2 regions of the Nodularia sp. LEGE 04288 genome follow, and region 2 is predicted to be linked to the other one. Evidence: riboswitches for the same ligand, from Rfam matches in the RefSeq annotation. Region 2 holds a riboswitch; the other holds the start of a gene.
What was found. A riboswitch is a leader RNA that binds a small molecule or an ion and turns the genes downstream of it on or off. The one in region 2 is predicted to bind cobalamin.
Positions count from the first base shown of each region.

Region 1: it holds a riboswitch for cobalamin, as region 2 does, so the genes downstream of both, AACX33_RS03905 (DUF1636 family protein) here and cobG (precorrin-3B synthase) in region 2, are expected to answer to the same signal.

Region 1 is NZ_CAWQOY010000044.1:68,459-80,215, forward strand. Features, by position in the region: gene AACX33_RS03855 (hydrogenase small subunit) at 1-822, shown strand, start outside; gene AACX33_RS03860 (nickel-dependent hydrogenase large subunit) at 1,073-2,668, shown strand; gene AACX33_RS03865 (hypothetical protein) at 2,802-3,011, shown strand; gene AACX33_RS03870 (HNH endonuclease) at 3,012-3,431, shown strand; gene AACX33_RS03875 (DUF1294 domain-containing protein) at 3,571-4,254, opposite strand; gene AACX33_RS03880 (hypothetical protein) at 4,452-4,874, shown strand; gene AACX33_RS03885 (hydrogenase maturation protease) at 5,054-5,521, shown strand; gene AACX33_RS03890 (hypothetical protein) at 5,568-5,942, opposite strand; gene AACX33_RS03895 (nitroreductase family protein) at 5,961-7,247, opposite strand; gene AACX33_RS03900 (ankyrin repeat domain-containing protein) at 7,234-7,698, opposite strand; cobalamin riboswitch at 8,355-8,562, shown strand; gene AACX33_RS03905 (DUF1636 family protein) at 8,585-8,977, shown strand; gene AACX33_RS03910 (class I SAM-dependent methyltransferase) at 9,191-10,039, shown strand; gene AACX33_RS03915 (transporter substrate-binding domain-containing protein) at 10,161-11,435, shown strand; gene AACX33_RS03920 (2Fe-2S iron-sulfur cluster-binding protein) at 11,513-11,757, opposite strand, start outside.
Region 2 is NZ_CAWQOY010000117.1:18,035-29,791, reverse strand. Features, by position in the region: gene cobJ (precorrin-3B C(17)-methyltransferase) at 491-2,218, opposite strand; gene AACX33_RS14655 (hypothetical protein) at 2,299-2,676, opposite strand; gene AACX33_RS14650 (Panacea domain-containing protein) at 2,648-3,235, opposite strand; gene AACX33_RS14645 (precorrin-2 C(20)-methyltransferase) at 3,368-4,072, opposite strand; gene AACX33_RS14640 (precorrin-8X methylmutase) at 4,075-4,701, opposite strand; gene cobG (precorrin-3B synthase) at 4,768-6,327, opposite strand; adenosylcobalamin-variant (AdoCbl-variant) riboswitch at 6,314-6,414, opposite strand; gene AACX33_RS14630 (hypothetical protein) at 6,575-6,784, opposite strand; gene cbiE (precorrin-6y C5,15-methyltransferase (decarboxylating) subunit CbiE) at 7,026-8,246, shown strand; gene AACX33_RS14620 (tetratricopeptide repeat protein) at 8,315-8,977, opposite strand; gene AACX33_RS14615 (Uma2 family endonuclease) at 9,109-9,678, opposite strand; gene AACX33_RS14610 (sucrose synthase) at 9,874-11,757, shown strand, end outside.

The DNA of each region.
Region 1 (11,757 bases), on a different contig from region 2:
ATGGGTAACGACTTGCAAACCCTCCTCTGGGATTGCGTTTCGGGCAAAATACCCCTAGATATCTTAGTCTTTGAAGGCAGCGTTGTAAATGCCCCCAACGGCACTGGGGAATGGAATCGCTTTGCCGATCGCACAATGAAAGATTGGTTAACTGATTTGTCCCAAGCGGCTAAATTCATTGTCGCCGTGGGAGACTGTGCCACATGGGGCGGAATCCCAGCAATGTCACCCAATCCCAGCGAATCACAAGGGTTACAATTTCTCAAGCGTCAAGAAGGCGGCTTCTTAGGCAAAGACTTTGTTTCCAAAGCCGGCTTACCTGTGATCAACATTCCCGGATGTCCCGCCCATCCCGATTGGATTACGCAGATATTAGTAGCGATCGCCACTGGACGCATAGCCGACATCGCCCTAGATGAATTGCATCGTCCTCAAACCTTCTTCAACACCTACACCCAAACAGGTTGTACTCGTAACGTTCACTTTGCTTACAAAGCATCAACCGGGGAATTTGGTCAACGCAAAGGTTGCCTATTTTATGATTTAGGTTGTCGTGGTCCCATGACACATTCATCCTGCAACCGCATTTTGTGGAACCGTGTTTCCTCCAAAACTCGTGTCGGGATGCCTTGTTTAGGTTGTACAGAACCAGAATTTCCCTTCTTTGACCTCCAGCCAGGAACCGTATTTAAAACCCAAACAGTCATGGGGGTTCCCAAGGAATTACCGCCAGGTGTCAAACAGAAAGACTATGCCGTATTGACAATGGTAGCCAAAGACGCAGCACCAGCTTGGGCAGAAGAAGACTTTTTCACGGTTTAGAAGTCAGGAAGAAACGAACCACAGAGGCGCAGAGTACACAGAGTTATGAGAATTTGAGAGGCTTCGCCGTGAGCATCAGCCCTTAGCGAAGCTTCCCGAAGAGTACGGTTTTTTGCGTAAGTCTGATTATGCCGTTCTGTACAGGTAGGGTGTGTTATCGCGTAGCGTAACGCCCCAATTCTGATTTTAGGTGCATGAGGAGAAATGTCTGTAACGCACCCTACTAATTACTTAAAAGAGAGGAGAGAGAATGACAATTAAAACACTAGATATTTCGCCTGTTGGTAGAGTCGAGGGCGATTTAGATGTGCGCGTAGATATTGAAGATGGGCGGGTAGTTAACGCCTGGACTCATGCGGAACTGTTTCGAGGATTTGAAATTATTCTCCGAGGTAAAGACCCCCAAGCCGGATTAATTGTCACACCCCGGATTTGCGGTATCTGCGGTGGTTCCCATTTAACTAGTGCATCTTGGGCATTAGATACGCTCTGGGGTACAGAAGTGCCTCGCAATGCAATTTTGGCGAGAAATTTGGGTCAAATTGTCGAAACCATCCAAAGTATTCCCCGCTATTTTTATGGACTGTTCGCTATTGACTTAACTAATAAAAAATACCGTCGCAGTCGCCACTATGAAGAAGCTTGTCGCAGGTTTGCGGCTTACACTGGCAAGTCTTATGAAATTGGTGTGACAATTTCTGCCAAACCTGTAGAAATCTATGCTTTATTAGGGGGACAATGGCCTCACAGCAGTTATATGGTTCCTGGTGGTGTGATGTGTGCCCCGACTCTGACAGACATTACCCGCGCTTGGGCAATTCTGGAATATTTCCGGACTAATTGGTTAGAACCAGTGTGGCTGGGTTGTTCATTGGAACGTTACGAACAAATCCACACTTATGATGATTTCATGGACTGGTTGGATGAAGACCGCAATCATCGTGAGTCAGACTTGGGTTTTTATTGGCGCATGGGTTTAGATATCGGTTTGGATAGATATGGCGCTGGTGTTGGTAAATATGTGACTTGGGGATATTTAGCCCATGAGGATAAATACCAAAAGCCGACTATGGAAGGGCGAAATGCGGCGATGATTATGAAGGGTGGCGTGTATGACAGCTTCAGTGATACTCACTCTTTGATGGATCAGTCTTTTCTGCGGGAGAATACTACACATTCCTGGTACGATGAGGGAACAGCAGATATTCATCCAAGCGATCGCACTACTAAACCCACTGCGAACAATACCAAAGACTTTGAAAATGCCTATTCTTGGTCGAGTGCTGTCCTACACAAAGACTTCGGACGTTTGGAAGCGGGACCTTTAGCCCGACAGTTAGTAGCTGGTGGTAATCACGGCGAATCCTGGCAACACCACGACGGGTTTATTTTGGATGTCTTCAAACAAATGGGCGGTGCTAGTGTTCATGTGCGTCAGCTAGCACGAGTTCACGAACTTGTCAAGTTATATCGCCAAGCGGAACACTGCTTACGCGAGTTTAAATTAAATGACCCTTGGTATATTAAGCCTACAGAAAGAGATGGTAAGGGTTGGGGTGCAACGGAAGCGGCGCGGGGTGCTTTGTCTCATTGGGTTGAGGTGGAGGGCGGTAAGATTAAAAATTACCAAGTGATTGCTCCTGGGACTTGGAATATTGGACCCCGTGACGGTGAGGGTAAACGCGGTCCCATTGAGGAGGCTTTAATCGGGACACCTATTTACGATTCTAGCGACCCTGTGGAAGTTGGTCACGTGGCGCGCGCTTTTGATTCTTGTTTGGTGTGTACTGTTCACGCCCATGATGCGAAGACTGGTGAGGAGTTGGCGCGTTTTCGGACTGCTTAAAAAATGCTGACATCTTGATAGCAGCAATTGGTGATAGTTGCTATCAAGAATTCTTGATTTCAGTTTGTTTAGTACAACACACATTGAGTTACAATAGTTCTACAAGTGGTTACAATTTTACTAGATATACTTTGTGCCTAAAGTCATTGAAATACCTATTGATTTAACTCACTTTGAGCTTCCTCAAGCTGTCCAAGAACGTCTTCAATCTCTATTGGATCGCCAAGAAGCAGGCAAAGTGCTTACCCAAGCAGAACGACGGGAAGCAGAAGGGTTGGTTGAGCTAGCAGAATTTTTATCTCTGTTGCACTTGCGATCGCAGCGTATGATAGAGCAGGAATAAATGGTAACTATTCCAATTGCTTTACGTCGATTAGTCATTAAAAGAGCATCTGATCACTGTGAGTATTGCAGTTTATCCCAAGTAGGTCAAGCAGCAACATTCCATATTGATCACATTACTCCTGTAGTAGCAGGAGGTACAACAACAGCAAATAATTTGGCACTGGCGTGTGTGTCCTGTTCATTACGTAAAGCTGCTCGACAAATGGTTGAAGACCCGGAAACAGGTGAAAAAGTCCTAATTTTTAACCCTCGTCAACAAGTATGGAAAGAACACTTTCACTGGGATGGTGTAAAAGTTGTGGGATTAACAGCTATAGGACGAGCAACCATTAATACACTCAAAATGAATCGTGAAATTATGCTGGCCATTCGGGCAGAAGAGGAATTCCTGGGTCGTCATCCGCCGTCATTCCCTTAGAAGTTAGCAACGATGCATTTTCTGGTTGAGATCATGACAGGATTTTTATCTTTCGTATAGTGAAACACGATTTTCGTAGACACCAGCGCCCAGTTGACTAGCATTGTTCTTCCTTCAGAGATTGCTTGGACTGACTCAATTACCCTCCAGAAACAATACCAAGAAACAGATTTATTAATGTTTTATTAAAAAGTAGCCAAACCAACCAAAATACAAGATGAAGAATTACTATCATCCAAAACTCAACTTGATAGGAAGCTTTGCTACTTTTGTGATGTAATTGGCGTTGGGCAATAAACGCACCTAACCAACCACCCATAAATTCGCATAGATGTAAAGTCTTTTCTTGCACTCTCCATCGTCCTTTCTTTGCACGAGATTTATCGTCAGCGTACAGTGCCAAGGTAATTAAACTCATACAAGGATAAAGGATGAGAGGAATTGGAATGCCCGTACTCAATAAAAAATGGATGGAACCCAAGCCAGGTAGTAGAGATAAAAGTAATGTCTCGAATGCTAATGATGAAGATTTCACCATAGGCTTGGGTTTCAAATTCATAGGTGTGCTAGAAGATGAGGACTGAGATATAGGTTTTGATACAATCATCCCTTCAATCGAAGCATTACACGCGCGTAACTTGCCGTTTTGTTCAACTGCGAGTTGATAACAAATAATATCACCAACTTGGGGACGACGGTTAAGATTTTTAAATGCGCTGATGTGAAGAAATACTTCTTGATTACCAGTGGTGAATTGTATAAAACCAAAACCCTTATCATCTTTCCAAGTAGTTAGTTGCCCTTTGTGTAAAACAGGTTTCATGAACAAGCCGTATATATAGACCTACTTTATAGTATGCCCCTGTTTATACCAATAAATAGCACTAACGCAATTTTTATAAATTGAGCGTCTAAATATTTCTTAAAAACTCGTAGCGTAACACACTAAAATTCATAGAACTAATGCGTTAGGCTAGCCGTGATGCACTTCAACAAAACATAAATTTATAAGGTAAGCTTGTGCCTGATATAGCGTTACATAAATATCTTCCTCGCCTTCCTGAAGCCGCACTGCAAGAATTCATAGAATGGTGTGTTTTGGAACAGGCAAAAGCCGCAGGTTGTAATTTTACTCCAGACCAAAGTAAGTTAAATAACTTGCCACCAGCAGAGTATATTCCTAAGCTAATTGACCAGTTTATGAAAGTTAAACCAGACCCAATTAAAGCCGGGTTAGTCGCTGCAATCGCGGGGAAGGAAGCTGATAAACATGGTTTATCTGGTTTGGCAGTTGTCGCCGATTTTATCGCACTTTATGTCAAGTATTTAATTCCTAAAGAGGGTAATACTCCAGAACAAGCAGAAATGATATTAACTGACGCATCACAAAAGCAGTGTGAAAAATTCACAGAAATTGCTAGCAAATATGGTGTAAAGTTTTAGTTTTAAAAGTTTTGGGCGAATATAATTCGCTACTACTAAGGATTTTAAACCCAGGTTGCTGGGTTTTGTCTGTGTAGCCTCGACTTCTATTCGCCAAGGCTTTACTCTCAGAGGTTTTGTCTGTCTCATCAGTCGAAGCCTCTGATTTAGCAACTCATGATTGCCTAATTTTAAAACTCTTGCTAACTATCATTGGTTGCGGTAACCTCAACCGCAGTGACGACGCTGTAGGCGTAATTATTGCCCAACGCCTACAACAATATCTAACCGAAAATCCCCACCCTGATGTGCGAGTTTATGACTGTGGAACCGCAGGGATGGAAGTAATGTTTCAAGCCAGAGGTAGTAAAGCATTAATAATTATTGATGCAAGTTCTACAGGTTCTGAACCTGGTGCTGTATTTCAAGTCCCAGGAGAAGAACTAGAAGCTTTACCAGAATCTAGTTATAACTTACATGATTTTCGTTGGGATAACGCTTTAGCAGCTGGACGAAAAATATTTGTCAATGACTTTCCCCAAGACGTAACAGTTTACCTAATTGAAGCCGCAAATCTTGATTTGGGACTAGAATTAAGTCCCATAGTCAAATCTGCTGCTGATTTAGTTCTTGAACAATTAACCAAACTCATTAACCAGAATAGATAGACTTAATTAACAATCCAAAATCCAAAATCCAAAATCCAAAATTAACTTACGCCCAATCACGATAAACAGACAGTTCATCTACCCTCATTTCAAAGGGTATACCTTGACTATCTGGGGGACAAACACGGATTTTAGCGCTGCTGATAATGGAGTTTAGTAACGTTCCCATTGGCACGATTTGTCGCAAAACCCGCCAATTAGTAACTTGATCAGGACATTCAATTACCAATGTCATCGCATTAGCGCGAGTTGTGACATACCAGCGACAATTAGAGAGCAGATTTTGAATGATGCGATCGCATCCGTCATAAAAATACCTACTAATAGAATATTCTAGTTGTTGTCGCAGGATAATATCTGCCGATGTCGGCTGCTTAGGATGAGAATCATCACTATTAAAATAAAAGTTATTGTTCGCCATATCTCTTTATGATCCTAGTTATTTGCCAATAGCCATCCCATAGAGAATATCTTTATTGGTTTCTAATAATTCTTGGGTTTCATCATCGTAAAACGCACCAATTCCACTACAATCAATCCCCAAATAATTACTCACCAAATAAATTCTTTGACCGATAAAACCAGCTAATTGCATAGCAGTTTGATAATTGATATAGTTAGATGCAAAAAACAAAGTTACAGCGCCATCTCTCGCGATCGCTTGATTCACACATAAGTAACCTGTTCGTTCCCCGAAATTACCCGCTTTCAGCAGATGCGTACCTTTATATAATCCCGGCGATATCCCCTCTACTCGATGTATAACAGAGTAAATTTCGATGTCCTCAAAATTCTCTGTTGGTATTGATTGTGTAATTTGTCGCCAGATATATAAATAGTCTTCTTGAGAAATAAACTGTTTCCGGAAACGTCTAATAGAACGTCTATTCCAAACAGCTTGATAGAATTTATCTTTGTCCAAGTTAAACTGTGGCTGTTCTAGTAGCTGTGCCGAACTCTGCTGTATAGCAGTTAGTTCATAGCTATGTTCAATAAATTCATTAGCCTCAAAATAATCTGTCCCAGAGACAAAAGGAACCTTCAGCCTTAAACGCCTGACTGGCTTTTCTTGCACTTCACCTGAGATTATCCCAGCAGTAATAAACTCTTTATTTTCAAAGCCTAAAACTGTATTAAGAGCAAGTTTATCAAAGTCAAAAATCAGTTGTATATCTTGGTTATGCAGATAAGCTGATGCTGCGATCGCACCTAAATGATGACCGCTATCTAAAAAGCAATATCTCAGGCTTCTATCCTGATATTTCCAGCTAGACCTATAATAAACACAACTAATTAAAAAAATGCATCCCTTGATACTTTTACCCGGTATAATATAACTTTCTAGGCCATCATCAATTAATTCATAAATCAGAGTTAGACAATTATTCTCAACTTCTAGATGATATATACCATCTATTATTCCCGACATCCCGCGAATTTGCACATAAACTTCCGTAGGGTATAAAGCGCCTGCTGAGGGGTTTACCCGGAGTTTATAAGGGACATCTTTATATGCCTTTTCCAGAGTAACTGCACTGGTTAACCAGATAAAAGAATGCACGGGATTATTGAGATTTAATTTTACCCGCCGATAAAACTTGGGATAAACTTTAAATGCAGTTGGCTGGGTGGAAGCATCTACATAATTGGGATTAATCTGTACAGATAAGTAAGAATGCTTGGTGATATCGTGGTACGCCGTCTCTAAATTCTTACTTTGCGGCATTTTTGAGTAATCCTAAAATCTCTATATTGCTAGCAAAATCTATGGCTTGATAATCGTCTAAGTTTCTTAATTCCAAATTAGGGTTGTGTTGTAGAAGTAATTTAGCCACACCTGTTTTTCCTGCTGATGCTGCATACATTAACACAGTTGCACCATTATCATTTTGATTATTAATGTTAATTTTGGCAGCTAGCAGCAAGCTAATTAACTCGTAATGATTGCCGAAACAAGCAAACCATAAAGCATTATTATTATCATTATTTTTAGCATTAATATTCGCGCCCAAATCAATGAGTTCTTTGACAACTGCATAAACTCCCTCTCTAGTTGCTTTCATCAAAGCCGTATCGCCATTTTCACCTGCTTGATTCAAGTTTTGGGGATTGTAGCCTTTTGCTATCATCCATTGCTTGGTGACTTCACTCAATTTTTGCTTTTTGATCTGATTCATGACTAATCCTTAATATTTCTAGATGGACTCAGAAAGGTGAATAATAGGTTATACCTAGCATTCTTCAGCTAAACATACATTCCTAATGATTAGAGTCGTTTAAACTCTAGCTAGTTAATAGCTTTAAACACCCCTTGACAAAAGTCTGGCATTTATTTGATACCTGAATAAAACAGGTTAATATTAGGACAATGTTCACGCAGATTTCAGTCATTTTATGATTGAATCTATCTGAGGTGCTGCGTAATTTTTAACTGAACCAGAATTAAGAGAGAAATGTCTAAAATAGCCTTGTATCGCTTTTTGTGGAAGTTTAGGTTCACTAGCAACTATTTAGCTTACTTATATATTATCACTCTGATAATTTTAAATTATGAATCATTTATAAAGATCCCAAGACATATTGGGGTTAATTAGCGAAATAAAACCTAAAAATGCAGCCAAAGCTACAGTCATTTAAGAAAAATCAGCTATTGGACATCGACCGAAATTGAATATGCTTTTTCCAAAACCTTTGTCAAGATAATACCTTTGGGGAAGTCTTCGGCTACATGAATGGTTGAAAATTTAAGCGAGTAACAATTTAACTATTATCTGTCAATAGAAACTATCTGTTAAATTTATACAAGATTTGATTTAAATTTGACGAAAGTATGATAGATTTTCATATATCCGGTTCTAGTAGAAATTAGCTATTAGAGGTAACGGGGAAAGTTCGGTGTAATTCCGGCGCTGTCCCGCAGCTGTAAACAGATTTTAGATTTTTATTTTGAGATATGAAGATGGCATCAGACATTCCCAAATCCTAAATTTAAAATTTAAAATTACGTAAGTCAGAATACCCGCCGATAAAAAAGTAACTTTAGCTAAAATCTACGAGGTATAGATGACAGCACAACATACAATATTTGTTTGTACCACTTGTGCGAGTAAGTGGGAAGGTGGGAAGCGTGTTGGTGAAAGTGGTGGAGAAAAATTTCTGAAACACTTGGAAGCACATTATCCCAATTGGGAATTGAACACAGAATTTGTGATTCAACCAGTGAACTGCATGAGCGCTTGCGATCGCTCTTGTGTGGTATCCTTTGCTGCACATGGTAAATCTACATATCTGTTTGGTGACATTTCGCCTGAGTTATCACCCGCAGATGTGGCTGGAGTATTCGAGTGTGCAGGTAAATATCATGCTCATCCAGAAGGTTTATTACCGTGGAGTGAACGTCCAGAACCACTCAAAAAAGGAATTTTGGCACGTATTCCAGCAGTACCCACTCCCTGACTGATAAAATCCACTGAAAGAAAATCATGTAACTAACAATACCGAATTTGAAACGGATTTTGGCGATCGCAATCTTATTTACATTCAGATGCGATCTCTTTCTTCAATCTAGCTCTTTGCGCCTGGTGCGTAGGACAGCCAGCGAAATTTAGTATTTCATCCAAATAATGTGATTAAATACCAGTACCTTCGCCAACCTGACCTTAACCCTCAATGCAAAAACCAAAGTCAATTAAGATTTCCAAAGCCACACGCTACCAAAATGCAGCCATAGATTACTATATGGGACTCACAGGTTCTTCCTATCTACATTACGGTTATTGGGAAGCAATCCCAACTATTGGAGAAGAATTGACTTTAACTGACCTGCGTGAGGCGCAAGAAGCCTATGCAGCGAAACTTTTTAGTTTCATCCCCGAAGGAATTCAAACCGTACTGGATGTAGGCTGTGGTATTGGTGGTAATGCCAAATCTCTTTGGGAACGTGGTCTGAGTGTTGAAGGACTAGCACCCGATGCAATCCAAAAAGAGAAATTTATTCAAAATACTAACGGTAAAATACCTTTCTACTTAACGACATTTGAAGATTTTCAGACTTCACATTCCTATGATTTAGTTCTCTTCAGTGAAAGTAGCCAATATATGGCGGTGGAAGATTTAGCTGAAGGTGCAGCGCGTTTACTTAATAATGGTAGTTACTTACTCATAGCAGATATGATGCGCCTTGATGCCGAATACAAAGAGGGCATTTTTTCTAATTGTCATATTGCTCATGAACTTCAAGCAGCTTTAGAGAAGACAGGATTTAAATTAATCAAATCCGAAGATATTTCTCAATCTATTGCACCAACAATTGATTTGTGTCTGAGTAATTTTCGGACATTTGGACTGACCACATTTAAATATATTGCTGATGTTGTCAAGATAGCAGTTCCACCTGTACATACAATAGGAAGTTGGGCTTTTAAACGTTGGCTGGATCAACCAATTACTGAGGGTCTAGCTGCACGACAGATTTTTGACAGTCATCTTTGTTATCAAATTCAACTCTGGCAGTTATAAAAGTTGCTGAGACACGATTTATCGCGTCTGTACAAGAGATATTACGCATCAAGTCTAGGAAAAATTTTAAAATATGTTTGTTGAAAATTGATTTAATATTGGCGGTCAGCTTGAAGATGCGGTGGCTCAAGAGTTATCATCCAGACATTGTTTAGGAAATAACATCACCTTTTTTAGTCAGCGATCGCACAAGTATATCAGGAGTCAACCACTCATGAATTTCCGCCACTTCCTACATTCACAGCCACTGCATAGGATTTTGTCTGCATCTATTTTTCGCGTCCGCCAGGGTTTAGCAGCCAACTATAATTGCTTGACTGGGGTAGCTGTCGCTTTAGTTATTTCTATCCCAACTTTAGCTTCAGGTGCGCCGTTGCGAGTGGGTGTGGCTGGTTCTGCTCCTTTTGTAGTTCGCAAAGATACAGACACGAATGGCATTAGTGTGGAAGTCTGGGCAGAAGTGGCTCGCTCTCAAAATATAGAGTATGAATTAATACCGCAATCCAGCGTTGCCAATGCCCTAGAAGTTGTGAATCAGGGAGAATTGGATTTGTTGATTGGCCCCATCACAATTACAGCCCAGCGCCTAGAAAAAGTTGACTTTACCCAACCCTATTTTTCTACAGAAATTGCTGTCTTAACAGCAGCAGATGATCCCAGTATTTGGAGTCGGGTAAAACCTTTTTTTGAGACTGCGGTTTTAACTTCCGTGGGCGTATTAGTTATCCTGATGTTCGTGGTGGGGAATTTGGTTTGGTTGGCGGAACGAAATAAAAATAGCGAGCAATTCCCGAAAAATTACTTCCAGGGAGTGGGTAATGGGATGTGGTTTGCACTTGTAACATTGACTACAGTGGGATATGGCGATCGCGCACCGGTTACCCGTCTCGGTCGTTTCATCGCCGGGACTTGGATGGTATTAGCTCTAGTCACAGTTTCTTCACTGACAGCCGGACTTGCTTCAGCCATAACCATCGCCTTATCCGGTGATTCTACTGAACAATTTACCAATCCCTCAAGCTTAAAAGATGCTAGGTTAACGACTGTTGAAGGCTCATCTAGTGCTGAAGTTGTGCAGAACTATAGTAGTCGAGTGCAAAAAGTGGCAAATTTGGCAGAAGCCGTACAAAAATTGTCTGATCAAAAAGCAGATGCAGTAGTTTTCGACCGTCCCGCTATGGAATATTACCTCACGCAAAATCCCGAACTGAATTTAAAATTAACTAACTTGTCTCTGGGAACTGAGCTTTATGGGTTTGTCTTACCCATCGATAGTCCTTTAACCAAAGACCTCAACATTGAATTGCGAAAGATGTCGGAAAATGGCACTTTGGAAGACATTTCTTCTCGCTGGCTTAGTAATAGTCCAGACAATTCTCAAAATTCTGCAATCTAGTAATCCTAGATGAAAAAGATCCCCGAATTCTTCAAGAAATCGGGGATCTAAACCTTCTGAGAGTTCAAAGCAATACTCTACACAAGATATGGTTCTTGGTGAGTTTTAATTGTGCAATTAGAACGGGGATAAGTAACGCAAAGTAGAGCGAATCCTTTAGACATTTGCTCGTCATCTAAAAAGATTTGATCAGATTGATCAACTTCACCTTCAACAACTTTTCCTACACAACTAGAGCAAGAACCTGAATGACAAGAGAAAGGCAACTCAATACCATTTTCTTCGGCTCCTTCCAAAATGGTACTTTCTTCATCGATTTCAA
Region 2 (11,757 bases):
GTCAACTTTAGTAAAATCAGGTTTAAATCTCACCAAGTTAGTGATAACTTAAATAGTAGGACGCGAAATAAAAAACTAACCCCAAAGGGTAAATGACTATGTGTCCCCTGTCATCAACCCAAGCAAAGATCAGTAGATCAATCATAAGTGGCAAACAACCTGATTTTCTGGTCAGAGCCAAATCCTCAAGTGGAAAAAGTGTGATTGCTGATGTTGCTAGATGCTCTGTAAACCCTAGTTTTGAAGTTTCAAATAATTAACAAGTTTAACAATTGCAAAACAGTGAACCTATAAAAACCTGGTCAACCCGTACCAGGTTTTTTGGTTTTCTAGGAAGTTTTCAATTGAATATGACTTACGCAAAAACTCTGTGAAACCCTCTTTACTTCTCCCAAGGGGAGACGCTACGCGAACGTGTACTTCTCCCAAAGGGAGAGGCTAGCGCCAATGTGGTTCGTTTTTTCATAATTTTGCGTAAATCCTGTTGAAATTAAATCTTTTCTTCAGTGTATCGTCTTGGTGTATAAACTGAAATGCGTCCATCACTGCGCTGAATTGTTCGGGTTTGGCTGGAACCAACTAAAATAACTGTCCGCATATCGGCTGAATCTGGTGTTAAGTGATCAAGTTTTATTACCTTCACCATTTGTCCTGATCTGCCGAGATTTCTGGCTAATACGACTGGGGTATCTGGTGTTCTATATTGCAGTAAAATAGTTTTCGCTGCTGCTAGTTGCCAAGTGCGCTCTTTGGAGACAGGATTATAGAAGGCGATCGCAAAATCAGCTTGAGCCGCCCCAGCAATTCGTTGTTCGATAATTGACCAAGGTTTTAAAATATCAGACAGGGATATCGCGCAGAAGTCGTGTCCTAATGGCGCACCAATGACCGCCGCCGCCGCTTGCATAGCCGATATCCCCGGTGCAACATGAATATCTATACTTTCCCATTCCGGTTTGGGGTAGCGATCGCATACCTCAAATACAGCCGCAGCCATTGCATATATCCCAGGATCACCAGAAGAAACTACTGCTACATATCGCCCTTTTGCTGCCAAATCCAGCGCCATTGTAGCCCGTGCAATTTCTTCCCGGTTGTCGGACTCGTGCAGTTGTTTACCATCAGCCAGAGAACCAATTAAATTTATGTATGTTTTGTAACCCACTAAATCAGTTGCAGATTTGAGTATTTCTTTCACCTCTGGAGACATCCACTTGGAAGCACCTGGCCCAGTGCCAATAATTGCTAACCGTCCCTGTGCTTGACCGATGGTGCTGGGGTCGATTGGTGTGGCGGCTATGGCGATAGCTAGGTGGGAAGATGAGGAGGATAAGGGAGATGAGCCAGTGGTGGTGAGTGCTATGGCTTGGGACGGGCTATAACCTTGTAATGTAAAATTTTCTAGTTGATTTGAGGTAAAAAAGCGGGCAGGTACTTTAAAGGCGTTAGCAATGGCTTTTAAGCTGGGATTATTGGCTAGGGTGATTGGTGCAAATATTCCGGCTACTGATTCTGGGGCAAGTTCGGCATCTGCTAGCAGCTGTTCTACTAAGGCTACATCAACGGTATCACTAATGGCAATTACTATAGTTGCTGGGTGATAAACAAGGCGGTTGGCTGAGGGAGTTACTAATCGTTCTGTAACCTGGATTGTCAAATCACCATTGGGGTCTATAGGTAGTTGACTATTACTCAACCAAGGCGCTGAACCTTCAAGCTTAACTTGCGCCCCTGCTAATAAATCTGAAATAAATTTCTTCGCATCATCTGGGTTGGCTAAATGATATCCAGGTGGAGGAGATAATAACGCGGTGCGGAAACGGATATCACCTGTGGTAGTGATTGCAGGTTTAACATCAAGCGCCTCAGCAATACGTCGCGCCAAATCATTCACACCATTCAGTCCACCCAAAAGTGGAACTACCGCACTACCATCTTCAGCTACGGCTATTACTGGCGGTTCCTGTTTTTTATCGGAAAGCATTGGTGCTATTGTTCTGATCAGGATACCAGCAGCACAAATACCAATTAACGGTGTTCCTTCGGCGAATAACTCGCGCAGTGTTTCCCCAAAATTCGTGAAGCTAACATCAACGCCAGATGTGCGACCTGCCAAACCGTATAATGTTGCCTCTGGCAGGACATTGATGATTTTTCGGGCTACTGGTACACTGTTTTCACCCAGTACCACTATGGCAGGTGCAATCTTTGTGATCATTTGATTAGATATTTTACAAAAGTTGATGTCCTTTCAAATGAAACCACAGATGGACACAGATAAACACAGATAATTTTGCACTAACAGTCTAATATTTCTTCGATAACACTCTTTAAATCTTTTTCCCCAGGGCGTTTAGCAAATTGCTCATGACTATAAATCCAAACAAGTCTGATGGTAAAAGTAGTGACATTCACTAAATACATTAACCTGATTTGTCCGGAAGCTCCCTTAGCAAATCGTAGTTCCAATTTGTGAAATGTCCATCCTTCTGTTAATTGCATCTTTGAGGGTAAAGGTTCTTGACGGGAGTTATAAGGATACTGCTCTTCAGTCAAATTTTCTATAATTTCTACCATCAGTTCAACAAAACTAGAACCATGAAACTTTGCCAATTTTTTAAAAGAACGCTGGAAATTATCAGACTTTTCAATCGAGAAGGGAGTTAAGCCAGTCACGCACCTCTCCTTTATTAATGCGATTTGAAGATTCTGAATTACAAGCGTCTTCTAAAACCTGAGACATTACAGATTGAAAAGCAGGATGGTCCCGTTCTATTAAATCAAGTTTCTGATAACCCAAAGCCTTCATATCCTCCAGCAAAATCCGTTCCGTTGAACTTGCATTTGCAGGTAAACCCTTGCGTGCTTTTGTCCAAGGAAACTCCAAGTGAGTCATATTACTGAGTCGATAAGCACGGTAACCACCAAAATATCCCCAAATTTCCTCTAACAGCTTTTTTTCATCTTGAGGAATCTGTAACAACAATTTCTGACTAGGTATGGGTAACTGCTGCGCTTCAAATTCACTGTAAAACCTGTAAGCCGGAGGACAGACAGGCCCGTATCGCCATGCTTGAATGTCTTCGTCAAACAATGGCTGATCGTATATTGCTAAATACAAGCTTTGTGAATAGTAGAGAAGCTTTTGAACCTTCATGTTGGTCATTTCGGCTTCTATACCGTCTTCGTAAGCCCTCGCAATAAAGTAGCGAGCTGCGTCTAGACAATTTATCATCGTTCAGACCCGCAAATAAAACCAAGCATAATATCATAGCAAATTTTTAATTTGCCTATATACTTAATTATAGATTCAATAGTACAGAAATACTATTTACATAGCGTGTCGTAGACAAGAATTTTGTTTAACCTATAGTCGATTTTTGGTGGGGATGATAATCATTGAGAAATAGGGTACTTGATCGGGATCAACTTCATCTAGGGGTACTATTCTTTGTTGTGTGGTTGTTGCCCTCTCAATATATAATGCCCGTGATGCCAAGCCTAATTGATGTAAAACATCTCGCACTTTGGTGAAATGGCGACCTAGTTTCATAATCGCTGCTGCATCAGTTGCTAGTAAGTGCGTAATCAATTCTTCTGCTGGCATGGGGGCAGGTAAAACGGTCATAATATCGTTGTAATAAGTGAAGGGTACACCCAAGGCTACAGGACAAGCCATGAGTGAGGATATTCCCGGTACAACTTCCGTTTGATAGTGTTGAGATAAACGTGTGAAAACATACATGAAGGAACCGTAGAAAAACGGGTCACCCTCACACAATACTACTACATCCCTGCCTGCGGCTAGATGTTCGGCTATTGGTTCAACTTCTTTGTCATAAATTAAATTGGCCGTTTCTGGTTCTAAGGCGCGGGGAAGGTGAAACAGCACCTCGATTTGATCCCCGGTGAGATATTGGGAGACGATCGCGCGCGCTATACTTTCTTTATCGACTGCTGACTGATAAGCCACCACAGGGGCAGCCTGTAATAGTCGCAATGCTTTCAATGTCAATAGTTCGGGATCACCTGGCCCTACACCAATTCCATAGAGACGGCCTTTGGTTTGCATGATTATTCTTCCTCTTTTGCTAAGGCATTAACGGCTGCTGCGGCGATCGCACTGCCACCACGCCGACCATGTAAAGTTAAAAATGGTACACCTTTGCTATTTGCTGCTAGTGCGGCTTTTGACTCTGCTGCACCAACGAATCCCACTGGAAAACCTAAAATCAGCGCAGGTTTTAGCACTCCTTCTTCCAGCATTTCTAACAGCCGAAATAGTGCTGTCGGGGCATTCCCCACTGCTACCACTGCCCCTTCTAAGTGCAATCGCCACAATTCTACGGCAGCAGCTGATCTCGTATTACCCAAACGTTTAGCCAGCGCTGGTACTTCCACATCATAGAGGGTGCAAATAACTTGGTTGTTTGTCGGTAGTCTCTTCCTCGTAATCCCTTCGGCAACCATGCGGCAATCACACAAAATCGGCGCACCTGCTGCTAGTGCTGCGCGTCCCGCCTGCACCGCCGTTGATGAATAACCCAAGTCAGTAACGATATCAGTCATTCCACAGGCATGGATTAGGCGTACAGCTACTTTTGCTACATCTGGAGGCAGGACATCCAGCTTGGCTTCGGATCTGATGATTGCAAAGGATTTACTGTAAATTTCGTTAGCATCTCGGATGTAGTCAGACATGGGAAAATAGTGAATGGTGAATGGTGAATGGGAATGGCTATGCCACGCAAGCTAACAGAAATAACCCTAACTTACAGAGGAAAATAACGGGTGTAATTGGGCAATCTCATATCTATTAACAAATTCTCCAAAGGATTCATCAGGATTTCGGCATTGAATTTTATAAACTTGTAACATCTGCCCTAACAATACAGGTAGTTCGGCCACAGTGACATATTGATAGAGTTGACGACCAAATTTTTGGTTGCTGTCACCTATGGCTTCGCCACGCAAGCTATCACCAACATAAATGTGATAAGCTCCCATTGTTCCATTTTCTGATTCTAGGCTGACACCGAGCAAGGTAATATCACTATGACTATGCTGGGCGCAAGATTTTTCGCAGCCGCTAAAATGAATATGAACTGGGTGATTTAGACTAACATGAGTTTCCAGATACTTTGCTAATGCCAAAGCATCACCTTTAGTATCCGTGGCGGAAGCTGCACAACCTTTATTACCAGAACAGGCAACTAATGCACTATTGATATTACTTGCTGAGACATCTAATTTTAAAACAGCAATTTCACTTTTGACATCGGTAAGCGATCGCGCCGGAATATCTGTCAGGAGCAAATTTTGCCAAGGAGTTAGCCTCAGAGTCCCGTTACCAAATCTCTGGGCTAAATCAGCTAAACCCCTAATTTGCTGAGTCTCTAGCCTACCTAAAGGTAAAACCACGCCAATATAAAATAAGCCTGGCTGACGCTGGGGATGAATACCGATATGTTGATAGTTGGAGTTTGACCTGTTTTCGACACTGGTTTTGTCAAACTGTCCCTGGGATGTGAGTTGAAAACCTAGACGTTGTTCAACTTCTTGAAGATAACGTTCACAACCCAAATTATTTAATAACTCTCGTAAACGCAGCTTGCGCCGACTGTTTGGGTCAGTATAGTTGAGATAAACTTCAGCCAAAGCTGCCAAAACTGGCAAACATGACTCTGGTAATAAGACAATTCCCATATCAATGGGTGGTTTTCCTTTGACACCGACGCTGAGATGCAGACGAAAATAAACTCTACCGTCAATTAAGACAGCAGCAAACATGATATCGTTGAGGCGATCGCACACCGAGACTGTACCACCACCATCAAAGCAAACACTAAATTTTGCCGATAGTCCTGATAGGGTGGGATGTGCGGCGATATAATTTTCCCAGTCCTGCACAAAGGGACGAGTATCAATTAATTCTTGGGGATCAATACCAGCAGTGGGACTGGTCATAATATTCCGAATGTGGTCAACAGCGAAATTGCGAGAACCAATACCTATATTTTGTAAATCCTGGAGAACTGCTGCATTTATTCCCGAACGCAGTTCCCTGATTTGGAGGTTGGCGCGATTGGTAATATCGACATATCCACCCCCGTAATTCTCTGCTATATCTGCGATTGCATGACACTGTTTACTATCCAGAATTCCACCTGGTACTCTGATGCGTGATAATATCCCATCTTGAGCGGGTGTATCATAAAATAAGCCAGGACATAAGGCAAAACCGGACAGCAAAACATTAACTCCTTCCCTGTGCGACGCAGGCAATAGATAGTATGTGTGTCTTAAAAACACTGCTATAGTTGGCATTCTGACTTGGCAAATGTTCTGCTTTCGCTTTACCATTACAGCTGCGGCACAGTCCCGGAATTTCACCGGAGTTTCCCAACTCTTAGCTTCAGTAATTTAACATGATCAGGTATTCAGATCGCTGGATGCGATCTATTTTTTATATTCAGTTAAACTTAGCACTGGGTATATCTGGAGATTTTATTTACAACCCAATGAGTAGCCCTGTGACATTTCTTTGGGCTAATTACACAACATTTCAGTAATTTTATTGTACTAAATCAACTAAGGTGTCACATTGGAACCGGACTACACATGAAACTAAGCATCCACGATAATGCTCAGATGTGAATACCGATAGTGTGATGTTGGTCGAACCAGGTTCTAAGATGCGTTTCACTTTGCAAACTTGCATCTTATTCTTACAGTAGGCAATAATGCGATCGCCTGCTTTGACATCCAACGCTTTAATTTTCAATTAATACTCAACCTAATTATGAAATTTAATTAACTCAAGTAAATATATATTGCTATATTTTACCTGGATTAACAGTTGTAATGCTTGTTCATTATAACACACTTACTAATAGTTATGAAATGCTCAAATTTTGGCGCTGTTTGACAAAGCATCATTACAGGCTATTTTTCCAAAAAATGATGATTAACTGGGATTAATCGCCGAAAAAGCCGCAAAATTTAGTTAAATTATTACAGCTTCTATGACACGGAAATGGTTATCGATTGTGGGTATTGGTGAAGATGGCTTACAGGGGTTAAGTGCGATCGCACGTTCTCTGATAGAGCAAGCTGAAGTGATTGTCGGAGGCGATCGCCATTTAGCCATGTTACCCCCAAATGATCAACGCCAGAAAATAGCCTGGACATCTCCCATTAGCAGTTCCATCGCCGAAATTATCCGTCGTCGGGGTGAATCAGTCTGTGTGTTAGCCAGTGGCGACCCTTTTTGTTACGGTATCGGTGTCACCCTGACGCGACAAATTCCCCTAGAAGAAATTACGATTATTCCTGCGCCTTCCACCTTCAGCCTCGCCTGTGCCAAATTGGGATGGTCTTTTAGGGAAACAGAAACCTTGAGTTTGTGCGGTCGTCCAGCCTCTCTACTCCATAGTTACATCTATCCCAACGCTAAACTTTTGATTTTGAGTGAAGGCAAAGACACGCCTGCAACTGTTGCCGACATCTTGACAAATCGCGGTTATGGTGGTAGTAAAATTACAGTTTTAGAACATCTGGGCGGTATTCAGGAAAGAATTGTCGAAGGTATAGCCGCAGATTGGGATAAAAGAGAAATTGCACCGTTGAATGCGATCGCAGTTGAATGTATTGCTAATGCTGGGGTGGTACCTTTACCTAGATTACCAGGATTGCCAGATCATGCCTATCACCATGATGGACAGTTAACCAAGAGTGAAGTCAGGGCGGTGACTTTAGCAAAATTAGCTCCCATTCCCGGAGAATTACTGTGGGATGTCGGTGCGGGTTGTGGTTCAATTTCTATCGAATGGATGCGGACTGATTCTCGATGTCAGGCGATCGCCATTGAACAGAATTCTTCTAGACTGGGTTACATAGCCAACAACGCCGCAGCTTTAGGAACTCCCCACCTGAAAATTATTAGCGGTAAAGCACCATCAATTCTCCAAAATTTACCCACACCGGATGCGATATTTATCGGCGGTGGAGTCACAGCAGCAGGGCTGTTTGATATCTGTTGGAATGCACTGCGTCCGGGTGGGCGATTAGTAGCTAATGTTGTCACTGTAGAAGGTGAGCAAATTTTATTTAAATGGTATGAGCAGGTTGGTGGTAGTTTAACTCGTATCGCTATTCAAAGAGCAGAACCTATTGGTAAATTTTTAGGTTGGCGGGCGATGTCACCTGTTACTCAATGGATAGCAATAAAACCTGAAAACTTTTAATAATAGTGAAGTGTGCAGACAAATAAATTATTTATTTTTCGTCCCATATAATTCATGCTATCACACTGTTAATAATTTATCTGGGCTAATTCATTTCTAACATTCTCCAGCATCACTTGATATCGAGGATCTTGTAAACCATTTCCGAAATCCCCATTTAAATACTGCTGTAAAAGTTTCTCTGCCGCTTTGTAATCTGCCATTGCACTGGCTTTATTATTTAAATCACGGTACATATTACCTCTGAAAAAGTATTGATCAGCATTGGGACTACTATCACCAATTAATTGATTCAAATCGGAAATTGCTTTCTTTTTTTCCCCTAACTTTTCATAAGCCCTAGCCCGGTTCCAATAAGCTCCCCTACTAAAACCAAACCTACCTGTATTTTGCCTAATTACTTCGCTATGGTCCGCCACTGCGGCTTGATAATTTCCCAGGTTATAGTAAGCATTAGCACGATGATAGTATGCTTCTTCACCTTGAGGATTGAGAGTAATTGCCTGTGTAAAAGAAGAAACCGCAGATTGGGAGTCTTTTTCGCAGTCTTCTTGAAAGTGTCCCAGACCTATGAAGTCTTTGACTGTATTCAGATACGGTGGCTTAAAAGTTTGGCACTCACTAGCAGCATTAGAAGCTGGTATTTGTGCAACTAACGGGATCGAAAAACCTAGCAGCAAAATAGACGATGCATAAGCTAACACAGAAGGTTTAGAGAATGTAAATTTCATAATTTCAACCAGATTAATAACGCTAATTTAACACACAAAAATTTTTTCCCAAGTTACTAAAATAATGAAGTATGGGCAAAACCCACCCCATCCGGTTTTTTAGGCAAAACCTCACGCCTATCAAATATCCTCTATGATGCAAAAACTACATCTTCGTAAAGTTCTGCTATAGTCGCCTCAAAGTCTATACTATTTAATCGAAATGACTTTTCTTCTGCTGTGTAGGATTGCAAAACCCACAGCCCTTGACCATTACGGCGAAAACATTCAACTCGCTGACGTTTTGTGTTAATTAAGACGTATTCTTCTAGAGTTTCTAGCAGCTGATAATCGGCGAATTTATCCCCTCGGTCAAAGGCTTCGGTAGAATCAGATAAAACTTCCACAATTAAAGTAGAAAATCTTTTATAAGCTGGCGTTTCTTGGTCTCTTTGGTCGCAAGTTACCATGACATCGGGATAGTAAAACCGATTCAGTGATTCAATTCTGGCTTTCATATCCGCGATGTAAACACGACAACCTGAACCACGTACATGATTACGGAGGAGAGTAGCAAGGTTGAGCGCAATTGTCACATGGGAATCTAGCGCCCCCGCCATTGCGTAGATATAGCCATCAATATACTCATGTTTAATATCACTCTGCTCTTCCATCTCTAAGTATTCTTCAGGAGTGACGTAGATTTCCGGGGAAGCAACCATATTTAAAACCTCAAGGTATAGACTATATTCCTGGGGTTTCATCCCCAAGCCAGAAGTTAACAGCTTTCCTACTATCTAGCATATACATATAAAAACGGGAAATGTACCTCAAAGATCACAGTTGCTGTTCGCCTAGCGTCTTGGAGATAGGAGAGATAAATGAGGTCTTAACCTACTACCGTTGTGAAACTTGTTATGCATGAATTATGTGAGACTGTATTAAACAGTGAAGAAAAAATTACTCTGCGTCAGTTTATCCTGGAATTAAGTGCTACCGATAAACGTTATTTTTTAAGAAACGAGATTTTACATAATTTTGCCGACTTTTGTCACCAATACCAAAAGCCTACTTACTTTTATTATTCTTCTTCTATTGGCAGACTAATTCATAATACCCATGAAATGATTTTAGAAGCAGAAGGCACATGGTTTGTGGTTCGACCCAGGATTGGTAGTCAACAAGTGTGGCGACTGCAAACCGATTTCTCTGGATTTGAGTCAATGACACCCCAAGCGTGGTTAGATGTCAGCGATCGCCTCGTTAATCGCTATCAACCGCACATTCTCGAAATTGATTTTCAACCTTTTTCGGAAGAATCCACTAGAATCAGTGACCCCAGAAACATTGGTCAAGGTCTAGCCTTTCTGAATCGTTACTTGTGTAATCAACTGTCTAATGACACTCATTATTGGCTAGAGGTGATATTTCAAGCATTATATCGGCTGACTTATGATCAAAAACCGCTGCTAATTAGCGATCGCATTCCCTCCGGTCTTCACCTAGTCAAACAAATTAAGCAAGCCTTAAAATTTCTCAATCAGCAACCCCCAGAAGAACCTTACGCCAATTTTCGTCCTCACCTCCAAGAACTCGGTTTGGAACCAGGGTGGGGTAATACGGCTGGGCGCATATCCGAAACCCTAGAACTGTTAGAACAACTCATTGATAACCCCCAACCCGCTATCTTAGAAGCCTTTGTCGCCCGTGTCCCCGCCATTTTCCGCGTCGCCCTCGTTTCCATACACGGTTGGGTTGGTCAACAGGATGTTTTAGGTAGAGATGAAACACTAGGTCAAGTAATATATGTCCTCGAACAAGCCCGCAGTTTAGAAAATAAACTCCAAGCAGAAATCAAACTTGCGGGACTTGACTTATTAGGGATTCAACCTCATGTAATTATCCTCACCAGACTCATTCCTAACTGCAAAGGCACAGAATGTAATTTGCGGTTAGAAAAAATCCACGATACTGAAAATGCTTGGATATTACGCGTTCCCTTTGGCGAATTTAATTCTGATATTACCAACAATTGGATTTCTAAATATGAGATTTGGCCTTATTTAGAAACATTTGCCCAAGATGCCGAGAAAGAACTATTAACTCAATTCCAAGGTTGTCCAAATCTGATTGTGGGCAACTATAGCGACGGTAACTTAGTCGCCTCTCTCATTTCCCGCAGCCTAAAAGTTACCCAGTGCAATATTGCCCATTCTTTAGAAAAACCTAAGCACTTATTTAGTAATTTATATTGGCAAAATCTAGAAGAAATTTATCACTTTTCTGCACAATTTACCGCCGATTTAATTAGCATGAATGCGGCTGATTTTATCATCACTTCATCCTACCAAGAAATTGTCGGCACACCAGACACAATCGGTCAATATGAGTCATACAAATGTTTTACCATGCCGGATCTATATCATGTGATTAATGGGATTGATTTGTTCAGTCCTAAATTCAACATGGTTCCGCCAGGAGTCAGTGAAAACATCTTTTTCCCTTATCACCAAAAAGACAGGCGAGATCCCGAATTTACTACCCAAGTACAGGATTTACTTTTTACTCGTGAACATTCCCAAATCCTCGGTCACTTAGATAACCCTAACAAGCGCCCAATCCTTACTGTTGCCCCCATCACCTCAGTAAAAAATCTCGCGGGATTGGCGGAATGTTTTGCTAAAAATCGGGCATTACAAGAACGTTGTAACCTGATTATTATTACGAGTAAACTGTATCCAAATGAAGCCACCAATTCAAAAGAAGTAGAGGAAATTCAAAAACTCCATGACATAATCAAT